Regions from separate parts of the Micromonospora sp. NBC_01392 genome, predicted to be linked through region 3. Evidence: riboswitches for the same ligand, from Rfam matches in the RefSeq annotation. Region 3 holds a riboswitch; each other region holds the start of a gene.
The links. Region 3 has a riboswitch for cyclic di-AMP ahead of OG767_RS01645 (NlpC/P60 family protein). Riboswitches for the same ligand answer to the same signal wherever they lie in the genome.
Positions count from the first base shown of each region.

Region 1: another riboswitch for cyclic di-AMP. It lies ahead of OG767_RS24670 (coiled-coil domain-containing protein); the one in region 3 lies ahead of OG767_RS01645 (NlpC/P60 family protein).
Region 2: another riboswitch for cyclic di-AMP. It lies ahead of OG767_RS11620 (C39 family peptidase); the one in region 3 lies ahead of OG767_RS01645 (NlpC/P60 family protein).

Region 1 covers NZ_CP109549.1:5,732,510-5,735,773, forward strand. The annotation lists gene OG767_RS24660 (HelD family protein) at 1-564, shown strand, start outside; gene OG767_RS24665 (cation diffusion facilitator family transporter) at 642-1,556, shown strand; cyclic di-AMP (ydaO/yuaA leader) riboswitch at 1,699-1,829, shown strand; gene OG767_RS24670 (coiled-coil domain-containing protein) at 1,834-2,919, shown strand; gene OG767_RS24675 (hypothetical protein) at 2,999-3,264, shown strand, end outside.
Region 2 covers NZ_CP109549.1:2,531,423-2,534,686, forward strand. The annotation lists gene OG767_RS11605 (acyltransferase family protein) at 1-70, shown strand, start outside; gene OG767_RS11610 (hypothetical protein) at 149-562, shown strand; gene OG767_RS11615 (hypothetical protein) at 710-1,474, shown strand; cyclic di-AMP (ydaO/yuaA leader) riboswitch at 1,788-1,927, shown strand; gene OG767_RS11620 (C39 family peptidase) at 2,128-2,988, shown strand; gene OG767_RS11625 (hypothetical protein) at 3,044-3,264, opposite strand, start outside.
Region 3 covers NZ_CP109549.1:361,460-364,723, reverse strand. The annotation lists gene dcd (dCTP deaminase) at 1-319, shown strand, start outside; gene OG767_RS01645 (NlpC/P60 family protein) at 391-1,425, opposite strand; cyclic di-AMP (ydaO/yuaA leader) riboswitch at 1,439-1,574, opposite strand; gene OG767_RS01640 (N-acetylmuramoyl-L-alanine amidase) at 1,806-3,264, shown strand, end outside.

The sequences.
Region 1 (3,264 bases), 1.7 Mb from region 3:
CGCGGCCGGCTGGCGTCCTGGACCGTGGTCGGCGATCCGGCGCAGACCGCCTGGACCGGCGATCCGCAGGAGCTGGACCGGGCGCGTGACCAGGCGCTGGGGCGGCGGCCCCGGCGTCGCTTCGAGCTGACCACCAACTACCGCAACTCGGCGGAGATCTTCGCGGTGGCGGCGGCGGAGATCCGCCGGCGGTATCCGGATCTGGCGCTGCCCGTCGCGGTGCGCTCCACCGGCGTGCCGCCCATGGAGCGGACGGTGGCCGCGGCCGAGCTGCCGGCGGCCACGGTCGAGGCGGTCCGGGCGCTGCTGGCCGAGGTGGAGGGCACGGTCGGCGTGATCACGCCGGTGCCGCGCCGGGACGAGGTGGCCGGTTGGCTGGGCGACCTCGACGCGGGCCGGCTCCAGGTGGTCACCAGCCTCCAGGCCAAGGGCATGGAGTACGACGGGGTGGTGCTGGTCGCGCCGAGCGAGATCCGGGCCGACCCGGGCTCGGGTGTCCGCACGCTCTACGTCGCGCTGTCCCGGGCCACCCAGCGCCTGACCACGCTCGATCCGGTGGGCTGACGCCACAGTTACTTGCACACATAGCGATGTGAGCATAGATTGGGCTCGTCCGGGACCCGGGGCGGGAGGGTGTGTGCGTGGGCGCAGGTCATGACCACAGCGGTGCGGTGGCCAACGCGGCGCACCGGCACTCCGGCCGGCTCTGGGCGGCGTTCGTGCTGCTCGCCGTGCTGATGGTGGTCGAGGCGGTGGCCGCCGTCACGACCGGTTCGCTCGCGCTGCTCTCCGACGCCGGCCACATGTTCACCGACGTGCTCGGCATCGGCATGGCGCTCGCGGCGATCACCGCCACCCGGCGCGCCCGGACCGACCCGCAACGCACGTTCGGGCTCTACCGGCTGGAGGTGCTCGCCGCGCTGGCCAACGCGGTGCTGCTCGGCGCCGTCGCGGTCTACGTCCTGATCGAGGCGGTACGCCGGTTCGGCGAGCCGCCGGAGGTGCTCGCCGGACCGATGCTGGTGGTGGCCGTGCTCGGCCTGCTCGCCAACGTCGCCGCGTTCGCGCTGCTGCGCTCCGGCGCCCAGGAGAGCATCAACCTGCGCGGCGCGTACCTGGAGGTGCTGGGCGACCTGCTCGGCTCGCTCGGCGTGATCGGCGCCGCGCTGGTCATCACGGTCACCGACTGGTGGTGGGCCGACCCGCTGGTCGCGGTGGCGATCGGCCTGTTCATCCTGCCGCGCACCTGGCGGCTCGGCCGGGCCGCGGTGCGCATCCTGGTGCAGGCCGCGCCGGAACACCTCCAGGTGACCGCGGTGCACGACCGGCTGACCGCCGTGCCCGGCGTGGCCGAGGTGCACGACCTGCACGTCTGGACGCTCACCTCCGGCATGGAGGTGGCCTCGGCGCACCTGACCACCGATCCGGGCGCCGAGGTCGCCACCGTGCTGGCCGCCGCCCGGGCCGCGCTGCACGAGGACTTCTCGATCGATCACGCGACGTTGCAGATCGAACCCGGAGCGTCCACCGGTGCCTGCGGCCCGACCGGCTGGTAGTTAGGACAGACTTAAATCCAAGTGGTTATTGTTAGCTTATGCCGGTTTTGCCCGGTATCCGACTCCGGGTGGCGGAGCCGGCTCCGGGCAACGCCGGTAGGCTCGGTCGCGGCCGACCCGCAGGCGTCATCCGGCGCCGACGGATCGGCCGTCGCCTAATCGCCCGCAGGGCGAGCCGGGGAACCACGTACGTGGGGTGCATCCGCGTCAGCGGTAGGGATCTTCCGTCCCGAACCCGTCAGCTAACCCGGTCGGCGGTTGACGGAAGGACACGTGAATGCCCCCAGTGGCACCTGTACGACGGACGGCCGCCCGGATGGCGGCCCTACTCGTCGCGATGCTGACCCTCGGCCTCGTGACGGCACCGGTCTCCCCCGCCTCGGCGACGCCCCCGACCGGCCGGCTCGCCGCCGCGCCCGGCGACGACGACGAGGGTGGCACGCCGGCGCTGCGCGCCAAGCTCGACGCCGCCAGCAAGGGCTGGCTGGAGGCCAAGGCCGCGCTGAACCGGTCGGTGACCCGGCAGAAGCAGCTCAACGAACGACTCGTGACGATCGACGCGGAACTGACCGAGCGCAACGCCAAGGTCGGTGAGATCGCCGAGGTGGCGTACCGCACCGGCCGGATGGGCACCGCCGCGGCGCTGCTCGGCAGCACCAGCCCGGAAGGCTTCATGGACCGGGCCGCCGCCCTGGAGACGGTCGCCGCGCACGAGGACCGGACGCTGCGCGAGCTGATCACCACCCGCGACGAGGCGATCCGCACCCGTACCGCGCTCGACGGCGAGGTCCGGGAACAACGCAAGCAGGTCACGGTGATGGCCAAGCGCAAGGAGCAGGCCGAGCAGGCGCTGGAGGAGGCCAACAACCGGCCCTCCGCCAGCAGCGGCAGCGGCAGCAGCGGCAGCGGGATCCGGGGCACCTCCACCGCGAACGCGAAGCCGGCCAAGCGCAACTCCGACGGCTCCTGGCCGGCCGAGTCGTGCAGCGTCAACGATCCGACGCCGGCCAGCGGCTGCATCACCCCGCGTACGCTGCACGCGCTGCAACAGGCGAAGGCCGCCGGCTTCACCCGGTACGTCTCCTGCCACCGACCCAGCGGCTCCGGCGAGCACCCGAAGGGCCGGGCCTGCGACTTCGCGGCCCAGAAGAGCGGCTTCGGCGGCGTGGCCAGCGGCGGCGACCGGACGTACGGCAACAACCTGGCCGCGTACTTCGTGCGCAACGCCGACCCGCTCGCCGTGCTCTACGTGATCTGGTTCAAGCAGATCTGGCTACCCAGCAGCGGCTGGAAGTCGTACAGCGGGGGCAACGGCGACCCGTCCAGCGACCACACCAACCACGTGCACCTGTCGGTCTACTGAGCACTACGCCCCACGACGTACACCGGGTGTCGTCGCGCGGCCCACGACGTGGGCCGCGCGACGGGACGACGATCGGGACATGAGACGACTCTCCCCCGCCGGCCGCAAGGCGCTGCTCACCGCGCACCTGGTCACCTCGCTGGGCTGGCTCGGCACCGACCTGACGCTGCTCGCGCTCGGCGTCGCCGGGCTGCGGGGCGCCGATCCCGAGGTGGTCTACCCGGCCGCGGCGCTGCTGGTCACCTGGCTGTTCGCACCGCTGAGCGTGGCGGTCTGGCTGATCGGCACCGCCAGCGCGCTGCTCACTCCGTGGGGCCTGCTGCGCTGGCGGTGGGTGCTGGTGAA
Region 2 (3,264 bases), 2.2 Mb from region 3:
CACCGGCGCGGCGTCCGCCGGGGAGCCGGACCCGTCGATCGAGTACGCCGGGCGGCGCCGGCCGGACTGAGCGGTCCACCCTGGTCAACGGCGTCGCGACACGCCGGGCGACGATGCGCCGTGCCCGGATCGGCGGTAATTTGTTCCCGTGGCTCCGATCGCGCTCACCTGTCCCGTGTGGTGGGTGGCGCGCTGGGTCGCACGGATGCTGGCCAGCCTGGCCGTGGTCGTCGCCTGTTCGCTGGGCGCCGCCACGCTGCCGACCGGCGGGTCCCCGATCGCACCCGCGGCGGCCGGCCCGGTCGCCGGGTTGCGGGCCGACGCCGCCGCCGAACGGCCGAACGGCAGTGTCACCGAGCGGCAGGGCGACACCGTCGTCGAGCGGCAGGGCGACACCGTCGTCGAGCGGCAGGGCGTCCCCGTCGTCGATCGGCAGCGGAGCCGCGTCGGCGTTCCCGAGCCGCAGCCGGTGGGCGATGTCCCGCCCCCGACCGGGCGGCACCCGTTCCCGGTCGGCCAGCCGCCGGCTCCGGCCGGTCCGCGGGCCCCGCCCGCCCGCTGACCCGCCACGGGCCCGGCCCGTGACCGCGCCCACCGAACCTCACCCCGCACCGCCTCGGCGGCCCGGCGGCGCCCGAACTCCGGCCGCGCCCCGCCCCGGACCGGCCGTGCGGAGTTACCCGCCACTGTCTCCCGTGAGGTGCCGACCATGTCGCAGACCGTTCTCCTCAATTTCCTCACCGCCGTCCCCGAGGCCGCCGCCATCTGGTCGGCGCTGACCGTGCTCGCCCTCGTCCTGCTCGCCGTGCTGGTCGCCCGACCGGAACGCGACGGCGCGGGTGAGCCGGCACCCGAACCGGTCGACGCGGAGGCGCTCCACCGCGCCGACCTGGCCCGCTACGCCGACGAGGTGGCGGTGGCCGCCGCCGGGGCCGCGCAGACCGCCCGTCGCCGTCGCGAGCAGTGGTTGGCCGCCCAGAGCGAGGCCGACCGGGCCTGGACGGCCTACGACGAGGCGGACGCCGCCGCCCGCCGCCTGGCCGGCGCCGGCGCGCTGCCCACCCCGCACACACCCCACACCCCCGCCGAGTACGCGGCGCGCGAACGCTGGCTGCACCACGCCGCCATGACGGCGCACTGGCGGGGGGAGCTGACCGCCCGCCAGCTCGCCGACGTGCTGGCCCACCGCAACGGGTGGGACCCGCGCCGGCACCCGGCCGAGCAGGAGATCGTGCTGGCCCGGACCGTCCGCGACGGGCGGCGGGCCGGCTGGGAGACGGCCGCCGAGCGGGAACGCCTGGCGTGGCGGGACGCCGAACTGGCCGCCGAGGCGGCCCGGACGCTCGCCGTCGAGGCGTACGCGGCGGCCACGGCGCTGCGGCCGGTGCCCACGTCCCGCGTCTCGACGGCGAGCCGCGTCCCGGTCCCGTCGGCGGTGCGGGGGGCCCGGTGGCGTCCGGCCCGCGTCGGCTGAGCGGCCCCGGGAAGCACGTCGACCGAATCGTTACCCGAAACCGGTGAGGCCGGTCACCGGTACCGACCGCCGGCGACCGGCCGGATCGATGGCCCCTGCTGCGCCCGCTGCCCGATTCTCCGTCGGCCGGATGTCCGCTTCCTGCCGCACGGCGCCGACGTGGCCGCTTGTCCCATTGAGGGAGGTCGGTGACCGGCTGTTCCGAATCCGTAGTCGTCGAGGACGTTTAAGCAGCTGAGAGCGCTTGGCAGGGCGTGTACCCGCCGGTAGTGTCGGCGCGTCCGGTGCGGTTCCCGATCGCAGATGGCGACGCCGCGCCGACCCGCCTAATCGTGCATACGAACCGGGGACCCAACGCAACACCGGGGTGAATCCGCGAGCCCACGGCCGCGGTAGGGCGTACTTCCCGCCCGAATCCGTCAGCTAACCCGGTCGGCGGCCACGGAAGGAGTTCCATTCCCGTGCCCACCACCCCCCGAACGTCTCCCCGCCTCCACGGCCCCGGGGTGCCGGCGCTCGCCTGACGCGACGCGCTTCCGACCCCGTCCCGCCCGGCATCCGGGCGACTTCCCGCGGCCGCCCCGCCCGCCAGCGCGTGTGAGTTCCTCCACGCGCGGGGTTGACGCGTGCCGCCCACCCCGTGGAGGAAACCCGTGAAGTACCACCTGAAGCGCCACCTGCGTCGCCTCGCGACCGAGCGTCCGTACCAGATCATCGCCGGTTCGGCGGCGGCCCTCGTGCTGGCCGGCGGCACCGGCGCCGCGCTGACCGCCACCGACGACGCGCCGACCCGGCAGGAGAACACCGCCGCGGTGGCGGAACTCGGCTCCCGCCTCGGCGACACCGCCAGCCGCAGCGAGGCGCGCCTCGCCGTCCCGTCGCCGAGCGCCTCGCCGAGCGCGTCGTCCAGCGCGTCGCCCCGCCGCTCGCCCAGCGCCTCGCCCACGGCCTCGCCGTCGGCGAAGGTCGCCGACCCGGACACCACCCGCAAGGCCACGCCGAAGCCGCCGTCGAGCAAGGTGCTCGACTACGACTACCAGGCGCAGACCACCTACTACTACTGCGGCCCGGCCGCGGTGCGGAACGCGCTCAGCGCCGCCGGCATCGAGCGCAGCCAGGACACACTCGCCGTCGCGCTCGGTACCACCGAGATGGGCACCAACTCGGCCGAGGACACCACCCGGGTGCTCAACCAGCAGGTCAAGGGCGACCCGTACCGGACCCGCATGATCCCCGGCACGGCCACCAAGGCGCAGATCGACCGGCTCCAGGCCGACGTGGTCAACGCGGTCCGCAACGGCCGGGCGGTGGTCTCGAACATCGTCGGGGACGCCACCGACACCAACGGCGGCTGGCACTCGTTCCCGGGCGGCCACTACATCGCCGTGGTCGGCTACCAGAACGACGGTCGAACCGTACGGATCGCCGACTCGGCCGACCCGTCGCTGCCGTCGTACTGGATCAGCACCATCGACCTGGCGAACTGGATGGCCACTCGCGGCTACTCCGCCTGAGGAGTACGCGTCGAAGGCCGGCACCCCTGTCCGGGGTGCCGGCCTTCTGCATGTCTTAGCTGTTCCAGTGCTGGTTGACGAGGTCGGTGGCCTGCTTCTCCCACTGGGCGTACGCATCCGGGTAGGCCGACACCTGCACGGTCTGGGCGGCCTTGGTCAGCGGCATGTCCTGCCAGCCGTCGACCTGCTTCAGGCCCTTCAGGAACGCCAGGGTCGAGTATTCCGGGTCGGTGATCTGCTCGGGGGTGCCCCAACCCGAGGAGGGGCGCTGCTGGA
Region 3 (3,264 bases):
GATCTCACTGGGCGAGGAGCTGGCCGGCCGACTGGAGGGCAAGTCGTCGCTGGGGCGGCTCGGTCTGCTCACCCACTCCACGGCCGGCTTCATCGACCCGGGCTTCTCCGGCCACGTCACGCTGGAGCTGTCCAACGTGGCGAATCTACCGATCACGCTCTGGCCGGGCATGAAGATCGGCCAGCTCTGCATCTTCCGGCTCTCGTCGCCGGCCGAGCACCCGTACGGCTCGGCCGTCTACGGCTCGCGCTACCAGGGTCAGCGCGGCCCGACGCCGAGTCGGTCCTGGCAGAGCTGGCGCACCTGGCCGACCCGCTGACGCCGAGCGTGGTTGTTAAGAGGGGCCCCCTGTTATGCGGAATGCGTTAACAGGGGGCCCCTCCTTGCACCTCAGCCGGGGCGGCCGTAGCTGTTGATGTCGCCGTCGTCGACGCGCTTCATGGTGATGGGCTTGCCGGACTGGGAGGCGTGCACCACCCAGCCGTCCCCGACGTACATGCCCACGTGGTGCAGGTCGCCGTAGTAGAAGACCAGGTCACCGGCGCGCAGCTCGGCGCGGCTGACCCGCCTCGTCACGTCGTGCTGCTGGCGGGCGTTGTGCGGCAGCGAGACCCCGGCCTTCGCCCAGGCGGCCATGGTCAGGCCCGAGCAGTCGAAGTGGTCCGGGCCGGCCGCGCCCCACACGTAGATCTTGCCGATCTGGGCGCAGGCGAACTTGACCGCCACCCCGGCCGCGCCGCCCGGGTATCCGGCGGGACAGGGAGCCGGGCGCAGCGGGCCGCCGCCACCGTTGCCGTACACCTTGAGCCGCAGCTTCTGGAGCTTGGCGATCTCGGCGTCGATCTGCTTCTTCTTCGCCGCGAGCTGGGCCTCGGTGCGGCTCAGGTCGGCGACCATCGCGTCCAGCGGCTTCTTCTTCGCGGCCAGCTCGTCGCGCAGCGCGGCGATGTCGCGGACCTGCTCCTGCTGGTGGTGCGCGAAGCGGTCGAGCATTTCCAGGCCGGCGACCAGCTCACTCGGCGAACGGCTGCCCAGCAGCGCGTTGACGGTGGAGAGGTTGTCGCCCTTGTACGCGTCGGCGGCGAGCCCGCCGACCTGGCCGAGCGCGGCGTCCACCCGGGCCTGGAGCGGGGCGATCTGCTTGCCGAGCGCGTCGGCCTGCTTGCGGCGCACCGCGAGCTGCGCGCGGACGGCGTTGACCTGTTCGATGACGGGTTCGAGCTTGTTCCAGTCGCGGTCGATCTGGGCCTCGATCTCGGCGACCGAGGGTTCCGCGTGCGCCGCCGTCGCGCCACCGGTCAGGACGACCGCGGCGCCGACCAGGGCGGCGAGTGTGGTGGTGAAGCGGGACCAGCGGAAACGCGGCACGGCGGCGGACCGGTCGACGGACCGGCTCGACGTCGGCCGCGGGGCATGGTGGGCCACCGGGCGTCCGTACTCCTTCTGCCTGACCGCCTACCGGGTTAGCTGACGGGTTCGGGCGGGAAGGGAAGCGCCCTACCACAGTGGCTGCGGATTCACCCCAGGTACCTGGGTCCCCGGTTCGCCCGTGGGCGACTCGGCGGTGTCGGGCCGTCACCGACCGGGTTGGACGGTGAAACGTGCGGCCGACGATTGACCAGAGTAAGGATTCCCGTTATCGATCCGCAACCCGAACGGCCGTGACACTCCGTACCGGATGCGCCACACGAGCGCGAATGAAGCTTTCTTTCATGTCGGATTACTGCCCGGAAAGGTATTGACCCTTGTGGGTGGGCGGAGTGAGGGTGGAACGCAGTGACCCCCATCCCTGTCCAGGAGGTTCGATGCACCTCTCAGCCCCGCCGTCGAGCAGACGGATCCTGCTCGCCGCCGCCGTGGCGACGGCCACCGCGCTGGCCACCATCGGCCCGGTGAGCGCCGCGCCCCAGGCCAGCCGGCCCACCGGCGACCGCCAGCAGCAGTACGCTGCCGCGGCGGCCGAGTACGGCGTACCGCAGAACGTGCTGCTCGGTGTCTCCTACCTGGAGTCGAGGTGGGACACCCACCCGGGCCAGCCCAGCACCAGCGGCGGCTACGGCCCGATGCACCTGACCGACGCCACGCACGTCCTGGCCACGCCGGGCAGCGCGCACGTCGACGAGGACGAGGACCCGCGCGGCGACGACGCCCGCCCGCTCCGGCTCGACCCGGCCACCGCCGCCGCGCCGACCCGGGAGACGCCGCTGCCGACCGCCTCGCTCCAGACGCTCGACGCCGCCGCCACGCTCACCGGGCTGGACGCGCAGACGCTGCGCACCGACCCGGCGGCGAACATCCGCGGTGGCGCGGCACTGCTGGCGTCGTACCAGAAGGCACTGGGTGGGCCGGTCGGCGCCGGCAGCGACGTCGCGGCCTGGTACGGCGCGGTGGCCCGCTACTCCGGCGCGGACACGTCCGACGCGGCGGCGGCCTTCGCCGACGAGGTCTACGACCAGCTCGGCCAGGGCGCGGCCCGGACCACCGACGACGGGCAGCGGGTCACGCTGGCCGCCAGCGCCATCCGGCCGGACCGGGCCGGGCTGGCCCGGCTCGGGCTGCGTCACGCCGCGCGGCCGGACGGGCTGGAGTGCCCGGTGCGGCTGGCCTGCGAGTGGATTCCCGCCCCCTACGAGCAGCTCAGCGCCGACCCGGGCGACTACGGCAACCACGACCTGGGCGACCGGCCGAAGCAGCAGAAGATCGAATACATCGTCATCCACGACACCGAGGGCTACTTCGCCCCCAGCGTCGACCTGGTGAAGCGGGCCGACTACCTGGGCTGGCACTACACGCTGCGGTCGGTGGACGGCTACGTCGCGCAGCACATCAAGGCCAAGGACGTCGGCTGGCACGCCGGGAACTGGTACGTCAACGCCAAGTCCATCGGCCTGGAGCACGAGGGCTTCGCCGGCCAGGGCACCTGGTACACCGAGGCGATGTACCGCAGCTCGGCCAAGCTGGTCCGCTACCTGGCGCAAAAGTTCGGCATCCCGATGGACCGGCAGCACATCATCGGCCACGACAACGTGCCCGGCATCACCGCCCCGAACGTGCGGGGCATGCACTGGGACCCGGGCCCCTACTGGGACTGGTCGCACTACTTCGACCTGATGAAGGCCCCGTTCCGGACCACCGGCACGTCGCGTACCGGGCTGGTCACCATCGACCCGGACTTCGCCACCAACCGGCCCGCGTTCGTCGGCTGCAACCAGCAGCCGCCGGGCGTCCCGACGCCCACCCCGCCGGCCGCGCCCTGCCCGTCGC